2 regions of the Granulicatella adiacens ATCC 49175 genome follow, and region 1 is predicted to be linked to the other one. Evidence: predicted binding sites of a transcription regulator. Region 1 holds the regulator's gene; the other holds the start of a gene.
What was found. Region 1 encodes HrcA, which represses chaperone genes, less so after heat shock. Its sites were predicted from a motif close to TTAGCACTCNNNNNNNNNGAGTGCTAA; they were not measured.
Positions count from the first base shown of each region.

Region 2: the regulator HrcA is predicted to act here: its motif matches at 1,619-1,645, upstream of NQ540_RS02270 (co-chaperone GroES).

Region 1 is NZ_CP102283.1:1,021,964-1,031,839, forward strand. Features, by position in the region: gene NQ540_RS05060 (cupin domain-containing protein) at 1-101, shown strand, start outside; gene dnaJ (molecular chaperone DnaJ) at 152-1,324, opposite strand; gene dnaK (molecular chaperone DnaK) at 1,413-3,248, opposite strand; gene grpE (nucleotide exchange factor GrpE) at 3,302-3,856, opposite strand; gene hrcA (heat-inducible transcriptional repressor HrcA) at 3,874-4,917, opposite strand; gene NQ540_RS05085 (hypothetical protein) at 5,266-5,421, shown strand; gene NQ540_RS05090 (hypothetical protein) at 5,440-5,811, shown strand; gene NQ540_RS05095 (ribonuclease P) at 5,858-6,499, opposite strand; gene NQ540_RS05100 (glutamate racemase) at 6,486-7,157, opposite strand; gene efp (elongation factor P) at 7,222-7,785, opposite strand; gene purB (adenylosuccinate lyase) at 7,870-9,165, opposite strand; gene NQ540_RS05115 (GNAT family N-acetyltransferase) at 9,175-9,606, opposite strand; gene ribF (riboflavin biosynthesis protein RibF) at 9,613-9,876, opposite strand, start outside.
Region 2 is NZ_CP102283.1:426,206-436,081, forward strand. Features, by position in the region: gene NQ540_RS02255 (EXLDI protein) at 128-496, shown strand; gene NQ540_RS02260 (DUF1310 family protein) at 790-1,179, shown strand; gene NQ540_RS02265 (hypothetical protein) at 1,253-1,516, opposite strand; gene NQ540_RS02270 (co-chaperone GroES) at 1,668-1,937, shown strand; gene groL (chaperonin GroEL) at 1,952-3,571, shown strand; ribosomal protein L21 leader region at 4,079-4,154, shown strand; gene rplU (50S ribosomal protein L21) at 4,170-4,478, shown strand; gene NQ540_RS02285 (ribosomal-processing cysteine protease Prp) at 4,484-4,816, shown strand; gene rpmA (50S ribosomal protein L27) at 4,839-5,129, shown strand; gene NQ540_RS02295 (class I SAM-dependent methyltransferase) at 5,489-6,457, shown strand; gene NQ540_RS02300 (acetate/propionate family kinase) at 6,511-7,698, shown strand; gene NQ540_RS02305 (GbpC/Spa domain-containing protein) at 8,401-9,876, shown strand, end outside.

The sequences.
Region 1 (9,876 bases):
CTGGTTTTGAATACGAAGATTTTATACTCTATACTCAAGATGAATTATTAGAAAAGTATCCGGAACACGAAGAGATCATTCGCCGTCTTGCTGTCGTTTAAAATAAGCCAAAAAAAGAACTTAGCATATTCGTTGCTAAGTTCTTTTTCTATTATTCAAATGTATCTTTAAATGCGTTCTTCATCTTGTCGAAGAAATTCTCCTCACCATTATGAAGTTGCGTTCCTTCCTCATTAGCAAATACTTGTAAAGCTTGTCTTTGCTTATCTGTCAGTTTCTTAGGAGTGTCTACGATAACTTCTACATGTTGGTCACCGTTTCCTGTACCACGTAGTTTAGGAGCCCCTTTACCACGTAGTCGTAAAATCGTACCTGATTGTGTCCCAGCAGGAACTTTTAATTTCACTTTACCGTGTACAGTTGGTACGTCTACTTCATCTCCAAGAGCCGCTTGAGCAAAATTTACATGAAGTTGGTAATAAATATCCGCTCCTTGACGTTTGAATGTCTTACTTTGAGCAACTCGGAAAATGACATAAAGGTCACCATAAGGACCGCCATTGAAACCTACTTCCCCTTGTCCTTGAAGGCGCATTTGGTTTCCATCTTCAACACCTGCAGGAACTTTCACTTTGACTTTATGTGTTTCATCTACTTGACCATGACCGTGACAGGTTGGACATTTTTCTTTGATTTCTTGTCCTGTACCATGACACACATCACAGGTTGTTTGACTCATCATACGACCGAATGGTGTATTTCTTTCAACATTAATCACACCTGAACCATGACATTTAGAACAAGTCGTTGGATGCGTTCCAGGTTTTGCACCAGTGCCATGACACGTTTGACATTCGTCACTGCGGTGGTAATGAATCGTTTCTTCCTTACCAAAGATAGCTTCTTCAAATGTTAAATCCATGACATACTGAAGGTCAGCCCCTTGACGTGGCATGTTAGCACGATCTGCACGACTGCCTCCGCCACCGAAGAAACTACTAAAGATATCTTCGAATCCGCCAGTAAAGTTTCCATTACCGCCAAATCCTCCGAACCCATCAAATCCACCACCGAATCCGCCACCACTGAATCCAGAGTTTGGATCATAAGAAGCGTGTCCGTATTGATCATAAGCTGCACGTTTTTGTGCGTCTCCTAAAATCTCGTAAGCTTCAGCGATTTCTTTGAATTTCTCATCCGCTCCAGGTTCTTTATTAATATCTGGATGGTATTTTTTAGATAATTTCCGATAAGCTTTCTTAATATCTGCTTCAGAGGCATCTTTGGATACGCCTAAAATTTCATATAAATCTCTTTTGGCCACTAATTGCCCCTCCTTTTCTTTCTTAGTTTACAAAGGATATGGGCGTAAGACCACTAAGTAGTCTTACACCCTATCATTTTAGCAAATATTAGTCTACTTCTTCGAAGTCAGCATCCACAACGCCATCGTTATTTGAAGATGATTGTTCAGTTGCTCCTTCTGGAGAAGCACCAGAAGCTTGTTGAGCTGCAGCTGCTTGTTCATAAAGTTTAACAGTTAAGTTTTGTACCACTTCATTTAAAGCATCACGTTTCACTTTCATAGCGTCTAAGTCATTTGCTTCAACAGCTGCTTTTAATTCATCACGAGCTGCTTCAGCTTTTTGAACGTCGCTAGCATCTACTTTACCATCTAATTCTTTCAATGTTTTATCAACAGTGAAGATTAATTGGTCAACTTCGTTACGTAAATCTACTTCTTCTTTACGTTTTTTATCTGCTTCAGCATTTGCTTCTGCATCTTTTACCATACGTTCGATTTCTTCATCTGATAAACCTGAAGAAGATTTAATTGTAATTGCTTGTTCTTTACCAGTTCCTAAATCTTTTGCACGTACATTTACAATACCGTTTTTATCGATATCGAATGTTACTTCGATTTGTGGCACACCACGAGGAGCAGCAGGAATGTCTGTTAATTGGAAGCGGCCTAAAGTTTTGTTGTCCGCTGCCATTGGACGTTCACCTTGTAATACGTGTACGTCTACTGCCGGTTGGTTATCCGCTGCAGTTGAGAATACTTGTGATTTACTTGTTGGGATTGTAGTGTTACGATCGATTAATTTAGTGAACACTCCACCCATTGTTTCAATACCAAGTGATAATGGTGTTACGTCTAATAATACGATATCTTTCACATCACCAGAGATAACCCCACCTTGGATTGCAGCACCCATCGCTACTACTTCGTCTGGGTTTACTGATTTGTTAGGTTCTTTACCAGTTTCTTTACGTACAGCTTCTACAACTGCTGGAATACGAGTTGATCCACCAACTAATAATACTTGGTCGATATCAGAAGCTGATAAACCTGCGTCAGATAAAGCACGACGTACTGGTTCTTTTGTACGTTCTACTAAATCTTGAGTTAACTGATCAAATTTAGCACGAGTTAATGTTACTTCTAAGTGTAATGGGCCAGCTGCACCAGCAGAGATAAATGGTAAGCTGATTTGTGTTTGAGAGACACCTGATAAGTCTTTTTTAGCTTTTTCAGCAGCATCTTTCAAACGTTGCATTGCCATTTTATCGCTTGATAGATCAATACCGTTATCACGTTGGAATTCTTCCACTAAGAAATCAATGATTTTTTGGTCGAAGTCATCCCCACCTAGATGGTTGTCACCAGCTGTTGATAATACGTCGAATACGCCGTCCCCTAATTCAAGGATTGATACGTCGAATGTACCACCACCAAGGTCAAATACTAAGATTTTTTCTTCGTGGTCTACTTTATCTAAACCATATGCAAGAGCCGCTGCAGTTGGTTCGTTAACGATACGTTCCACTTCTAAACCAGCGATACGACCAGCGTCTTTTGTTGCTTGACGTTGAGCGTCGTTGAAGTATGCAGGTACAGTAATAACCGCTTTTTCAACTTTTTCTCCAAGATATTCTTCAGCATATCCTTTTAAGTATTGTAGAATCATCGCTGAGATTTCTTGAGGCGTATAAGATTTACCTTCAATTTCTACTTTATAACCAGCTTCACCCATGTGACGTTTAATTGATGAAATTGTATTTGGGTTTGTTACTGCTTGACGTTTTGCAACTTCACCTACTTGAATTTCTCCATTTTTGAACGCTACAACAGATGGTGTTGTACGGTTTCCTTCTGGGTTAGCAATAATTTTTGCTTCGTTACCTTCTAAAACAGCTACTGCTGAGTTTGTTGTTCCTAAGTCAATACCAATAATTTTACTCATATTTAATTCACTCCTATTAATGAAATTTATTATTTATTTTAAGATTCGTCTTCTTATTGTGAGACGATGACCATCGCTGGTCGTAATACTCGATCTTTTAATTTATAACCTTTTTGAAACACTTGCACTACTTTATCTGCTTCTTGACCTTCTTCAACAGGAACAGTCTGAACAGCGTGATGCAATGTTGGATCAAAAGGTTGATCTAATGCATCAATTTCTTCAATACCTTCTTCTTTTAGTGCATAAAGAAAACTTTCATACACCATCTCAATTCCTTTTTTAAGGTTTTGAGCATCTTCTGATTCACTTGGAGAAGCAATAGCTCTCTCAAGATTATCAATCACATTTAATAAGTTTTGCGCTAGACTTTGGCTACGATATTTTGCAGCATCTTGTCTTTCTTTAGCATTTCTTTTTTGAATGTTTGAGATTTCAGCAGAAAGTCGATACACTTGATCGTTTAATCTTTCAACTTCTTGTTGTAATTTCTCTTCATTCGAAAGTTCTGTTGTGGTTTCTTCAGTAACTTCTTCTTGAGGAGTTTCATCTGTCACTACATTTTCTTTAATTAATTCTTCTTTAGTATTATGTTCATTTGTTTCCAAGATTTCATCTCCTTACTCTATAAGTTACGATAATAATCTTCTATCGTGGTTGCTAACTCTTCCCTGAGTCCTTTTACAATTGATAATACATTCGAATACGGCATATTCTTTGGTCCAAGAAGTGCAATCATTCCTGTATCTTGGTTTGGAGTTTCGTAACTAGCAGTTACCAAACTAAAGTCCCCAAGTAACGGATGATCCATTTCTGAGCCGAGCCTAATTTGAATATCTTGATGATCATTGGTTACTAGTTGATGTAACTTAGACTGATCATCCATCAATTGATAAATTCCTTTGAGTTGATCCACATTAGCGTGATGATCAAAGTAATTTAACAAATATCTTCTTCCTGCAACATGCATTCGATCATTCTCGAAACGATTCATCATTTCTTGAATTACTTTTACGATTTGAATTTGTGAATTCATGTAGCGATTCATAAGGATTGGAAGATCCGTCTTTAATCGTTTAGCAACGATATCTAGCGGCACTCCAATTAATTCATCATTTATGATGCGAACCACTTTTTCTAAATCACTATCGTCAATAGCTCCCGGAATTGTATAGACTTTATTTTCTACCAAACCATTACTGATAACAACGATTGCCATCACTTGATTTGGGTTTAGGCGAACAAGTCTAAATCCCGATAACGTGGCAGTTTTCACTTCCGGTCCAAAAGAAATTGCGGTGTAGTTCGTTAATGTTGCTAGTATGTCAGCAGATAAACGAAATACATCTTGAATCTCTAATGTTGACTGTTGGAAAACTTCACGAATTTGATTTCGAACGCTTAAAGCAACAGGTTGCTTTTGTCTAGGTAGAATATTGTCGATGTAGTAACGATATCCTTTATTAGAAGGAACTCGCCCAGAAGAAGTATGGTTCTTTTCAAGATATCCCAACTCTTCAAGCTTCATCATCTCGTTACGAATCGTCGCTGAACTAAATGGTAATTCTGCAACTTCCATCAACTTCTTCGACCCGACCGGCTCCAAAGTTTCCGTATATAATTGTATGATTAATTGTAAGATTAGCAATTGTCTATTGGTTAACATCATAGTCACCTCTCTTTAGCACTTGACTAAGACGAGTGCTAACCATATTTATAATTTAACACATTGGTCAAATTAAGTCAACATGAAAACACTAGGACTTTAGACTGATTTTCAGTTTAATATTTTCTAGTTCCGCAGATGTATAACGCTTATAACATCAACGATTCTAGCACCTTATGTGACTTGTAATTAAGATTCTTTCGAAAAAATTTTTGTCAATATGAACGTCAAACGTCAAACAAAAATATGACGTCATAATTTCCTTTGAAAGGAAAAACAATAATTTCATATTTCTTTGCAAATTTTCAGCATTTCCATTATATTTTCATAAATAAAAGGAAAGGATTTATTATGAAATTATTCAAAAAATTAGTAGCCCTAATTTCTTTAGCTTTTTTAACAGCAATTATCGCTTCTAATTTTACTTCTGCATATGCAGATGGTACGACTGAAGTTAATATCACGAATATTGATGTTGATTCACTTTCTAATTCTGAAAAAGAATAAATTATTTCTGGGAAACTTTTGGGAGATGTTAATTCTACTACTTCTGTAAAATTAATTTACAAAAAAGTAGGATGCTTTGTTAATAAACCTTCTCTTCCAAACACTAGGACATCAACAGGTTTAGTGACACTTGGTGCTGGAATCCTAGTGTTAGGCGCAGCCTATGCTTTATTAAAATCAAATAAAGGAAAAAAGTTAGTTACTATTTTATTTGTAATTGGAGCTGGTAGCATCCTTGTTGGATCTGTAGACGCTTCTCAAGTAATCTTAAACGGTGAAACTAAAGTAGTCTCTATTTCACAAGAGGAAACTACAGAAGAAACAACTACAGAGCAAACTGAATCTGAAGAAGTAGTAACTATAAAGCCAGGTACTCCTGCTCCAGCTTAAAGAACTCTATAAATACAATAAGAGGTAGATTTCAAATCTACCTCTTTTAATTTACTTCATTCATATAAATGGTTTCATAAAACGGAATTAATTCCTTCAATGCGTCCGCAAGTTCTTCTTCAATTTCGTCTTTGTTCTTTTCAAGAAACACCGGTCTTCTTAAAATAACTTTACGGACCTCTTCTTCTTTAACAGCTCTTATTAATTCATCTCTATTAGATACGTTTCCTTCATAAGCTGTCGCATTCTTTTGAAAATCAGATGCTACGTATAAAATGTTACGATTAGGTTCACATTCCAACACTTTGTTTTGTAACATCAGAGAGCGTTCGTTCATTTTACGTTCAATAAAACTCAATTCTACATATACGCCCAATTTATCGTCATTATAAAACAACCGTAATGCAAAAGATGGATTTCCTTCATCTTGCCCCTCTTCGATAAAGTATCTCCAAAAAGCGGGTCTTGCCATTTGGGCTTGATTCATCCATTGACTAACTCGGTCCATGCGAAATGACTTAAAGTTCTTCTGAAACGCTTCTGTTAACTTCGTGAATTCCTGTCTTGCATCTTGGCCAGCCTTCTTCAACAGTTCCATTTCTTCTGCAATTTCTGGAAATTTTACTGGATTTTTATATTTAACTTTGTCATACCGAAAGAAATAACTCATCTTTTCAATTGAAATCATGATTTTCCTCCTGAATATGGCTCTTCAATCGGTCAATCATATAGACACCCACATCAATAATTGGAATATTTGAGAGTTGCTCTAATTCTGACTTTACATATGGGAAATGCGTACATCCTAGTACGACTGCTTCAATCTCTGTACTTTCAAAATAGTGGAATAAACTTTGAAAATCGAATTGTTTAATAATCTCCTCTTCTGGTTTTCCAGTTTCGATCGCTTTAACCAGTTCTAGCATCGTCACACCAAACACCTTAAGATTAGGATTTGCAATATATAGATTGTTTTCTACTCCTGTTAATCCATGAGAATTCGCGGCCATTACTGCTAAATAATCATGTTCGACGCCTAGTGTGCGATACATTTGCATCGGAGTAATCATAGGAAGTCTATATTCTTCTTGCAATGAATCGAAATTCACAACTGAACTTAGTGAGTTACAGTATACAAAAACGGCGTCAATATCGTTTTTCAGCCCGTTAATCACATTTCTAATATATTGTTCTCTTTCTTCGTCTTCTAACGCTTGAAAAGTCGTTTGTTCGACTGGATTTTTAGAAATCGGAACAGAAATCGTTTGAGTAAAGCCATTTTCCATCAATAAATCAACGCCTAACTTCGTGTCCATAGGTGTTCCTGCCATCACAGCAATCCGCATACACATTTCTCCTTTATAAAAAAACAAGGATGAACGCTAGGCTCATCCTTGTTTCAATAAATCATTATTTAGTTGCACGACGTACGTATGTACCTTCTGCAGTGTTAACTTCTAAGTATTCTCCTGCTTCAATGAAGTCTGGAACGTTAACTACTAAACCTGTTTCCATTGTTGCTGGTTTACCAGAACCTGTAACTGTAGCACCTTTAATTGATGGTTGAGTTTCAGTAACTTGCAGTACAACTGTTGATGGTAATGAAACCCCAATTACTTCTGAACCGTAGAATTGGATTTTAACTTCCATGTTTTCAAGAATGTATTTCAATTCTTGTTCGATTGTTTCTTCAGGAATTTCGTATTGTTCGTATGTTTCTAAGTCCATGAATACTCCAACGCCATCTTGGCTGTATAAGTATTGAACATCTTTTGTATCGATGTGTGCACGTTCAACTTTTTCATCAGGACGCATTGTTGTATCTACTGTTGAACCGTTACGAACGTCACGGATTTTCATACGCATTACTGTGTTCCCTTTACCTGGTTTGTGGTGGCTGATTTCCAACACTTTAATTAATTTTCCATCAAGAATGAATGTCATTCCAGCTTTTAAATCACTTACGTTAATCATTTTATGACTCCTTTTGTTAAATTTTACCTTCTATTTATACCACATTTTTGTTGAAAATGCACTATATTCAGTATAATTTGAATTTTATAAAATACCAACTCGTTTAAAGATTAAATCTACATTTTTAATATGGTAATGATAATCGAATGCATCATCTATCTCTTCTTTTGAAAGTGTCGACATAATTTCTGGTTGGTTTTCTAAAACAGAACGGAAAGCTAACTTTTCATCCCATGCTTTAGCAGTGCATGGCTGCACTAAATCATACGCTTTTTCGCGGCTCATTCCTTTGTCGATAAGTTTCAATAACACACGTTGACTGTAAATAAGTCCGAAAGTTGCATCCATATTGCGTAACATGTTTTCTGGGAACACCGTCAAGTTTTTAATAATATTACCGAAACGACGAAGCATATAGTTGAGTAGAATTGTGCTATCTGGAATAATAATACGTTCAGCTGAAGAATGTGAGATATCACGTTCGTGCCATAAGTTCACGTTCTCATAGGCTGTAACCATATGCCCTCTAATGACACGAGAAAGTCCCGCCATATTTTCAGATCCGATTGGATTACGTTTATGTGGCATTGCTGAAGATCCCTTTTGCCCTTTTGCAAAGAACTCTTCTACTTCACGTGTTTCAGATTTTTGTAGTCCACGGATTTCTGTCGCGAATTTTTCAATACTTGTCGCAATTAATGCAATAGTAGAAATGTAATCCGCATGCAAATCACGAGCCAAGATCTGTGTCGAGATTTCTTGAGGACGAATTCCTAGCTTTCCACACACATAGGCTTCTACTTCTGGAGAAATATTGGCAAAAGTTCCAACCGCCCCACTAATTTTACCCGCTTCAACCCCTTTTGCAGCATGCTCGAAGCGTTCGATATTACGCTTCATTTCTGAATACCATAAGGCTAATTTCAAGCCAAATGTGGTCGGTTCTGCATGAACTCCATGCGTTCTTCCCATGCAAACTGTATCTTTATACGCCAGTGCTTTTTCTTTAATAATTTCTAGGAAGTCCGCTAAGTCCTTTCGTAAAATGTCGTTGGCTTGTTTTAATTGATAACCATAAGCTGTATCCACTACGTCGGTACTTGTTAGGCCATAGTGAACCCATTTCTTTTCTTCTCCAAGACTTTCAGAGACACATCTTGTAAAAGCAACGACATCATGTCTTGTCTCTTCTTCGATTTCTAAAATACGTTCAACTGTGAATTTCGCATTTTTACGAATCTTCTCTACGTCTTCTTTAGGGATTTCTCCTAATTCTGCCCAAGCTTCATCTGCTAAGATTTCAACTTCTAGCCAACAATTATAACGATTTTCATCAGACCAAATTTTTGCCATTTCTGGACGTGTATAACGTGTAATCATGATTTCCTCCTAATACAACTCCATTGTAACGTGTGAAACACCAACAATATCGTATGGTTCTGAAACAACTTCAAACCCGAGTGATTCATATAATTTTACTAAGTGTGCTTGTGCATGAACCTCAATTATAGTATCGATAAACCACTCTTTACAAACTTCTTTTGCGCGCTCTAACAACGCACGACCTTTTCCTTGCCCTTGGTATCGCTTGTCTATTAACACTCTACCAAGACGAACTTTATCCTTTTCAGGGATAATGCGTAAATAAGAAATCACTTCATGAACATCATTCATTTCAAATAAATGCCTTGATTTTTTATCCGTATCGTCAATTTCTTGATAATTCAAATCTTGTCCGACAATAAAGATTTCGATTCTGGCTTTGTAAATCGCAACAATCTCTTCCTTCGTTAGTTCGTCATAGTTTTTTAAATACCACATCGAGAATCAACCTCTCTTTGTCTTGAAATAATTTCTTGTATCTTGTTCATCTTTCTTTAATTGAGCGATTAACGCATCGATTCCTTCAAATTTCAATTCTGGTCTTAAGTATTTTAACCATTTCACGCGAACTGGAAGGTGATAAATATCTTTATCAAAATCGAGCAAGTTCACTTCAATCGTTACTTTATGAACATCATCAAAGGTTGGATTGATTCCAATAGAAGCCATACCAGGAATCCATTTACCTTCCACAAACATTTCAACAAT
Region 2 (9,876 bases), 600 kb from region 1:
ATTGTCTTTTTGCTGTAAATATTATACACTTGTAGTATTAGAATAAAAAGAAAAAAATATATTGAATATTAAGATTTAAAAAGTACCTGCTTTACATAAAAAATTAAATATAAGGAGTGAGCATAAGATGGACTATGAAGAAATTAAACTAAATGTTTCCAATGATAAAATCAGCGAATACAAAGTTTTTTATGGAATAAAGCTGTATTCTGATGTATTTACATCTGAAGACAAAAAGACATTGACCTCTAAAAGGATTTATAGTACTAAAAAGAAAAATTATGTTTACTATGAAAGAACAGATGTGAATTGGAATTATTGGAGTGATAAGAGAAAATATGATTCTAATTTTGATACAAATGAAATGAAACGAAATATCGTATTTGAGGTATCACAGGACTTAAATTCGTTTTCAAAGTACCTTGATGAAAAGATTATTAAAAAGCTCATACTGAAAGAAAAAAATGGAGAGATTGTAGAAAGATTGGATATATAGTACTGTATTTACTTATAATTAATTATATAAGCAACCTTTTCAGGTTGATCTATAAGAAACTTGGATAATTATACTGTTACACTTTGTCGAAACGAGCTTGAAGCACTTTATAATAAGACAAATGTTCTTCTGGCATCTTAGCAGGTAGAACCTCTCATTTTAATTTGTACTAAATCTTGACATAGGACCAGTACCTTTTTGTATAAAAATAAGAGTATTCAAAAAATGCGAAAATTCATGATATACTATACAAAACAAGTAGAACCTTTAAATGCATAAGGGGGCTGAAGAAAATGAAAAAGAAATTCAGTAGTGGAATGCTTGGAATCGTTGCGGTAATCGCGTTAATCATCGGTGGATTTGTAACGTTGAATCTGGTAAAGAAGCATGAAATGGTCACTTTAGTTCAAAGTGCGCAAGTGAAGGAATCGATTGAAAATCAATTAAAAGACTTAGACAACAAAGCGTTGGAAGAAGGCGGAGCTATTGAGTCCTATGAAATTGATGTAGAGTCTATTCAGCATAACCCTATGGGAGGAATATACTTTAAAATATACTTAAACTCCAATAAGAAATTAAGCATGAGTTTTAGTCTGACTAAAAATCTAAATACAGGACAGTTCGAACATTCCTCAACGGGATACTCAAAGGAAGTCTCAGACTTGATAAAAAATAAGCAGTAAGAAATGAGAACTTTTCGTACAAAGTAAGAATTAAAAACATAAAAAGCACTAATCGTTTGCGTTGATGCAGTGATTAGTGCTTTTCTTTTGGTTCTTTATCGTCTAGTGAATCCTCGTCATCGGGAAGTTTCTCGATGAGGTTGGCGAGTTTTTTCAACTCGTTATAGGTGCGAAGCATGTTGATACTTGTTACGATGCTTGTCGTTGCGAATAGACAGCAGAATAATGTGATAAAGTCAAATCCATTTCCAGGATAATGCGTCGTTGCTAGAAAGATAAAGAGGACGGCTAATATGATTTCAAAATATAGTTTTCTAAAGAAACTTTTTCGTGTCATCACAATCATCCTTTCTTGTCAAAATCTTACATAATTCTTGAGAAATAAGCAAGTATTTATTCTTGATTTTTCCTGACCAAATGAGTATTATAAAACTATGAGTTAGCACTCATGGTTTTCGAGTGCTAAAATAGATAAAGGAGGATTTTATATGTTAAAGCCTTTAAAAGATAGAGTTGTTATTCAAATGGTAGAGCAAGAAGAAAAAACTGCTGGGGGATTATTCCTACCAACCACTGCTCAAGAAAAATTACAATTTGCAAAAGTAATCGCGACAAGTGAATTCACTGCTGCAGAAGACCGTCAAGTGGCGGTTGGCGATAAAGTCGTATTCGAGAAATATTCAGGCACAGAAGTTAAATTGGATGGTCAAGAATATATCATCGTGAAAGAAAAAGACATTATCGCAATTGTTGAATAAAGGAGGATATCACAATGGTGAAAGATATTAAATTTGCAGAAGATGCAAGAAGTGCCATGCTTCGCGGTGTGGACGTTTTAGCGAATACAGTAAAAGTAACATTAGGACCAAAAGGACGTAATGTTGTATTAGAAAAAGCATTCGGGTCTCCGCTGATTACAAATGATGGGGTCACGATTGCTAAAGAAATCGAATTAGAAGATCATTTCGAAAATATGGGTGCAAAACTTGTGGCTGAAGTCGCATCCAAAACAAACGATATTGCCGGTGACGGTACAACAACAGCGACAGTTTTAACACAAGCCATCGTTCGTGAAGGATTGAAAAACGTAACAGCTGGCGCAAACCCAGTAGGCATCCGTCGAGGGATTGAACTTGCGACAAAAGCAGCGGTTGAAGAATTACACCGCATTTCTCGTCCAGTCGAATCAAAAGAAGCCATCGCACAAGTGGCGGCAATTTCTTCTGGTTCAGCTGAAGTTGGTGAATTAATCGCTGAAGCTATGGAAAAAGTGGGGAACGACGGCGTTATTACAATCGAAGAATCTAAAGGGATTGAAACAGAATTAGATGTTGTAGAAGGAATGCAATTTGACCGTGGTTACTTATCACAATACATGGTAACTGATAACGACAAGATGATTGCAACTTTAGATAATCCATTTATCTTAATCACAGATAAAAAAGTGTCAAACATCCAAGAAATCATTCCATTATTAGAACAAATCGTTCAACAAGGACGTGCGTTATTAATCATCGCGGATGACGTGGATGGAGAAGCTTTACCAACATTAGTATTAAACAAATTACGCGGAACATTTAACGTGGTAGCTGTAAAAGCTCCAGGATTCGGTGACCGTCGTAAAGCGATGTTAGAAGATATCGCTGTGTTAACAGGAGCTCAAGTCATTACAGAAGACCTTGGCTTAGAATTAAAAGACGCAACATTAGCGCAATTAGGGACAGCTGGTAAAGTTGTGGTTTCTAAAGATAGCACTACAATCGTGGAAGGTGCAGGTTCTAAAGACTTAATCGCGAACCGTGTTGCTTTAATTCGCGCACAAGCACAAGATACAACAAGTGATTTCGACCGTGAAAAATTACATGAACGTCTTGCTAAATTATCAGGTGGGGTTGCCGTAATTAAAGTCGGTGCCGCTACTGAAACAGAATTAAAAGAGAAAAAACTTCGCATTGAAGATGCCTTAAACGCCACTCGCGCAGCGGTTGAAGAAGGAATCGTTTCAGGTGGGGGAACCGCTCTTGTGAACGTTCAAAAAGTAGTAGATGCTCTTGAATTAGAAGGCGACTTAGCGACAGGTGCGAAAATCGTATCTCGTTCATTAGAAGAACCATTACGTCAAATCGCAGAAAATGCTGGTCTTGAAGGTTCAGTCATTGTTGCTTGTTTGAAATCTGAAGAAAAAGGCATTGGATACAATGCTGCTACAGATGAATGGGTAAACATGATTGAAGCAGGTATTGTTGACCCAACGAAAGTAACACGTTCTGCACTACAAAATGCTGCATCTGTTTCAGCATTATTATTAACAACAGAAGCTGTGGTAGCTGATAAACCAGCTCCAGTAGCGCCACCAATGCCAGGGATGGATCCGGGTATGGGCATGATGTAATCAAAGGAAGAGGGGTGAAAGTTTTTCACCCCTCTTTTTCTTTTTATAACAAAACACCGCAAGGTGCTCCCCGACAAAAGTGAACGAAGTTCAAAACTCCAAACACTGAAGGATTTATTTATAATAGCTGTAATGGGGTACCGTCTCGAGTCTGTAGTCTCTCGACTTTAAAGCCTCAAAATGGTCGTACGGAATAAATTCCTACGACCATTAATTCGCATTTAATACGATTTCCCATTACTGCTATTATAAAATCCTTCGTGTTTTCCGTTTTGAACACTTTTTTTAGCAGTTTTGAACTGTTTTATAAAAAGAGGATGGAATAGAAATGGTGGGTGAAACTTCGAACACTGAAGGGTTTATTTATAGTAACTGCAATGAGGCACCGGCTTGAGCCTCTAGTCTCTCACCTCAAAAGTTTCAAAAGGAACTTACGAAGAGGCTAGTCACAATGGTTGACGGCGGCGTACATTTTTGCTAAAATAGTCGTGTTGTAATTGTGAAGCACCACAGCTACAACCGCTCGGATTAGAGTACAAAAGACCGGAATCGGCACTTTAAACTGGCGAGTCTTAGTCTAAAATATAGGAGGTGCAATATGTACGCAATCGTAAAAACTGGTGGAAAACAAGTTAAAGTTGAAGTTGGTCAAGCAATCTACGTTGAAAAATTAAACGCAGAAGCTGGCGACAAAGTAACTTTCGAAGAAGTAGTATTTGTAGGTGGAGATGACGTTAAAGTTGGTGCTCCATTCGTAGCAGGTGCAACTGTTGAAGGAACTGTTGAAAAACAAGGCCGTCAAAAGAAAGTTGTAACTTTCAAATACAAACGTCGTAAAGACTCACACCGTAAACAAGGTCACCGTCAACCTTATACAAAAGTTGTTATTGACGCAATCAACGCTTAATCACGATGATTCAAGTGACTGTACACAAAAAGAACCAACGAATTGTTTCCTTTGAAATGACTGGACATGCAAACTATAGTGAACATGGTTCGGATATCGTTTGCGCAGGGGTATCGGCTCTGGCCATTACAACTGTGAACAGCATTGAAAAGTTAGCAGGGTATCAACCGTTTGTCGAAGTTGATGAGGTTGAAGGTGGTTACTTATATATGGAAGTTGTAGAGGACTTGACGAAAGAGCAAGAACTTACAACTCAAATTTTATTAAATAGTCTATTACTAGGGTTAGAAGATATTCAGTCAGAATATCAAGACTTTCTAGCTGTAACTGTTGCATAATCAATCAAGGAGGTGCACAACTATGTTAAAAGTGAATTTACAATTATTCGCCCATAAAAAAGGGGGCGGTTCTACATCAAACGGACGTGACTCACAAGCAAAACGTTTAGGTGCTAAACGTGCTGATGGACAATTCGTTTCAGGTGGTTCAATCTTATTCCGCCAACGTGGAACAAAAATCCATCCAGGTGAAAACGTAGGTAGAGGTGGAGACGATACTTTATTTGCTAAAGTTGACGGAATCGTACGTTTCGAACGTAAAGGCCGTGACAAAAAACAAGTATCTGTTTATCCAGTAGTTGCTGCTGAATAATAATGAGTAGGATGTGACATTCAGTCACATCCTTTTTTTTAGGAAATTTGAGAAGTGACAAAACTACTGCGAACTTTCCAGATTTCTCTATAATTGCTATACTAGCTGTATCGGAGGAAGCCTTGTGTCTTCCTTCCTCTCAAGCTTCAAACTGACTCTAGGAAATGAATTTCCAGAGTCAATCATTCACATTGAGTACATCGCTAGTATTACTATTATAGAATCTGAACGTTCTGCGTAGTTTTGTTAGCAAAAAATGTGAATGAACCTATTTCATATTATTCAAAGCAGAGAAACTCTTAAAAATAGAAGGAGGGATTTTTATCGAAGCGGGAAAAGAAATTCAAGCGTTCGAGGAATTGGCAAAAGCAGTAGAGCTGCTTCAACAAGAAATCGGCTATTCGAATGTTGAAGCGTTAGGGGAAACCTTACAAAATATTGTCAATGACAACACTGCGCAACAAGTCGAAGGCCTGCCAAGTAACGAAGTGGTCCAAGAATTAAACAAAGCGTATAAACAATTAGATTTAACAAGTTATTCGAGTGAAGAAATTCGCAGGATGATTCAATTCGCGTTCTTGAAAGCTGCTAAACAAGATGGCTTACAAACCAACCATCAAATGACTCCAGATGCGATTGGCTTACTCGTAGCGTATATGATTGACCAAATGACGAAGAAAGATATGACGCTACAAATTGCGGACTTTGCGGCAGGAAGTGGGAACTTACTAAGTACAATTTTGTTATTCCTACAATCTGCTGGTAAAACTGCCCAAGGGACGGCTATTGATAATGATGAAGTGCTTGTGCATTTAGCTTTACAAGCCTTCGCATTAGAACAATTGGATGTGAAGACTTCTTTGCAAGATGGATTACAAGATTTACTGGTAGATCCTCAAGACTTCGTAGTGAGTGATTTGCCTATTGGATATTATCCAGTTGATGCCAATGCTGCTCGTTTTGAGACAGAAAATGAAGAAGGTCATTCTTTTGCCCATCATTTACTCATCGAACAGCATATTCGTTATTTGAAGGAAGCTGGAATCGGATTATTCATCGTTCCGACAAATCTATTTGAGACTGTCGAAGGAGAAACGTTACTGGCTTACTTGCAAAAGGAAACATATGTACAAGCAATGCTCGCATTCCCACGCAATTTATTTAAAGATGTGCAGTTTAGTAAGTCTTTACTTATTGTACAAAAACGAGGGAAAGCTGCTAAACAAGTGAGTCAAGTCCTTCTAGGGGATATCCCAGAATTTAAAAACAGAGAAAAATTCAGAAAATTCACTCTAACATTCGAAAAATGGGCACAAGAAATGTTATAATGAATCCGTTAGACCCAGATGCGGGCTTAATTTTAAATTAAAGGAGAATGTGCATGTCAAAATCAATCGCGATTAATGCAGGAAGTTCAAGCTTGAAATTCCAATTATTTAATATGCCACAAGAAGAAGTGGTGGCTAAAGGGTTAGTAGAACGTATCGGATTAGGAGATTCAATCTTCTCAATCAGCTATGGAGACGACCAAAAATTTGAAGTGGTAGAAGATATTCCAAACCACGAAGTTGCGGTAGAAAAATTATTAGAACAATTAGTAGCTTTAAACATTATTTCTTCATTCGACGAAATCACTGGTGTTGGTCACCGTGTCGTTGCTGGGGGAGAATTATTCAAAGATTCAGCTTTAGTAGATGATACTGTTATCCAACAAGTAGAAGACTTAGCAGAATTTGCTCCATTACACAACAAAGCAGAAGCTGTAGGAATGCGCGCATTCAAACACATCTTACCAGACATTACAAGTGTTGCTGTATTCGATACTTCATTCCATACAACAATGCCTAAGAAAGCTTACTTATACAGCATTCCAATGGAATACTACAAAAAATTCAAAGCTCGTAAATACGGAGCTCACGGAACAAGCCACCGCTACGTTTCACGCCGTGCTGCTGAAATGTTAGGTAAACCAGTTGAAGAATTAAAAATCATCACTTGCCACTTAGGTAACGGTGCTTCAATCACTGCGGTTGATGGCGGTAAATCTGTAGATACTTCTATGGGATTCACTCCATTAGCAGGGGTTACAATGGGTACTCGTTCTGGTGATATCGATGCTTCATTAGTAGCATTTTTAATGAACAAATTAAACATTACAGACGTTAACGAAATGGTTGATATCTTAAACAAAAAATCAGGTCTATTAGGAATTTCAGGTGTATCAAGCGACATGCGTGATGTTGAAGCTGCAAGTAAAACAAATGAAGATGCTAAAGTTGCAGTGGAAATCTTCGTTGACCGCGTTCAAAAATACATTGGACAATATGTTGCTGTTATGAACGGTGTGGACGCAATCGTCTTCACTGCTGGTATCGGTGAAAACTCTAAATCAATTCGTTCTCGTATCATCAATGGTTTAACTTGGTTCGGTTGCGATATCGATCCTGAGCGTAACGATACTCGTTCAGAAGCAATCATTTCTTCTGAAGGTGCGAAAGTTACAGTATTAAACATCCCAACTAATGAAGAGGTTGAGATTGCGCGAGACATCGAACGTTTACGCAAATAATAATACAAACCGAAGGTTTGAAGAGAAACTTCTAAATCCTTGGATTTGTTTATAGTAGTGATTGTAGGAGACCGGCTCGAGCCTGTAGTCTCTCACCTATCGAATTCAAAGAGCCCCATGGCGGAACATCCGCTGTGGGGCTCTATTTCATTTCGATTCTTATTCCCTACTATCACTACTATAAAATCCAAGGTTTATCCGTTTCTCTTCAAAGGAGCAGATGATTGCGTAAATCCTCCTCAGTTAGTACGTGACAAGTGCCTTGAAAGGAGATTGTGTAAATCCTTCTCAGTTAACTACGCTACAAGTGCTTTTTAGGAATAATGGAAAGATTTTTGAATTAAAAGGGTTCTATATTTTTTAAGATGGGTGGAAAAGTTCCATTAACCTTAAAAATTATGGAACCTTTTTATGCTGTAAGCAAAGTATTTCTTATTTTAAAGGCATTTGTACTAAAATGGGACTGTTAGTGTTTTTGAAGATTTGGTGAAAATAATTTATTTTGTGTAATGATTCATTGAATTTTTTAAAAACAGTTTCACTTGCTTAAAGTGAATGAATCACATATATAGTTTATTCGGGAACGGGGGAACTGGATTGAATCGTAAAAGGTAGGATGAGAATCAGGGGTTATTGATTCGATGGGGATTTTTATAAAATAGTTTAGAAATGGGAGGAAATCACTTGAAAAGTTATAAAGAAATGTTAGGGAAAAAAGAAAAATTTTCGATTAGAAAAACCAGTCTAGGTGTTTTTTCAATCATGATTGGGGCAAATCTACTACTTCTTCCGGGAGTTGCTGCGGATGAAGTTCCTTCAGAACAAGTTACGCCAACGACTTCAGCTAGCGAAACGACGGAAATGGAATTGAGAGAATCCGTTGCCAGACCAGAACCGGGCAAATCTATAAACGATCAACCAAATCAAGTAAGACCAAATCTCGATCCGGTGAGTCCTGAAGACCAGGAGAAAGATCGTACGAATACTCCGCGTATTCCTGAAGATAACCGGGAATATCCAGAGTCCAATGAGTATACAAATGTAGGGGTAAGTGATCCTCGAGATGTAGAGGTAAAAGGGGCCACTAAACGGCTTGTTTTGAATGATATTCCAAATAGCGGGTTATCGAGTGCTTATTATAATGCCATCGAGAAAGCGAAAAAAGCTGGATTTGAAATTGAATATACCGATCGCGTAGTCAGCAGTTCCGACGATATTTCGAGAGAATCTTCATATGAAGCTAATATCATTGAAAATTTCATTGAAAATAATCGAGAAAGATTACAAAATTATAAAAAGAATCGCATTTCAAATCGTCTGCAATATGAACGAGAATCAAAAGAACATGAGCATGCTTTTGAAGATTTTCAAAGTTACCAATTCGAAGGAAATGACCTACGACAAGCTGTTAGAAATCAGACAGTAATTCGAGGATATGAGTATGGCGCGAAAACAATCGTGACCGCTTCAGAATATTATCCTGCAGAAGCTGTAAAATATATTAATAGTTTAGACGAATTGAGCTTTAAAAATGTGCAAACAACGGCAAATGCTCCAGAAGAACATTCGAATGGACAAGTGGCGGTACTAAAACAAGGGCAACCTGTCACCGTTTCTGAACGAGGATTGGAAGGTACGTATTTAACCGTTGATGGAGAACGCAAGCAAGTGACTCGAATGGATCATGAGTATACATTGGTTAGCTCCCCTTACGAAGAGCAAAAAGCGTTACTTTGGATTAAAAATGTAGGTGGAAAACTGAGTGTGACAGCTGGGGCAGACCGTGCAACAGATAAGCCTTTAACGATTAATGTGAAGATTCGTTACTACGATGAAAATGGACACGAAATTGTAAATAATACAGGAAGTAATTTATATGCGATTAGTGATTTAACGCACGGTACCAGTCGTAAAGTTTTAGACAGCTATACCCCTACTGGATTAGTGGCGCGTATTCAATACAATGATCAAATTGAAGATCAATATATGAATTATTCTCAAGCATATATGTCGCAATGGAGCGTCTATCGTCGAGACGAAAATCAAAAGGTAACGTTCCACCGAGTGCAAGGATGGACGGAAACACATACACCAATCTTAGGCGATGAAATAACAGAAGAAGTCATTCCTGAAACGGATGCTCAAGGAGTCGTTAAAGGCCATTATCATATTAGTAGA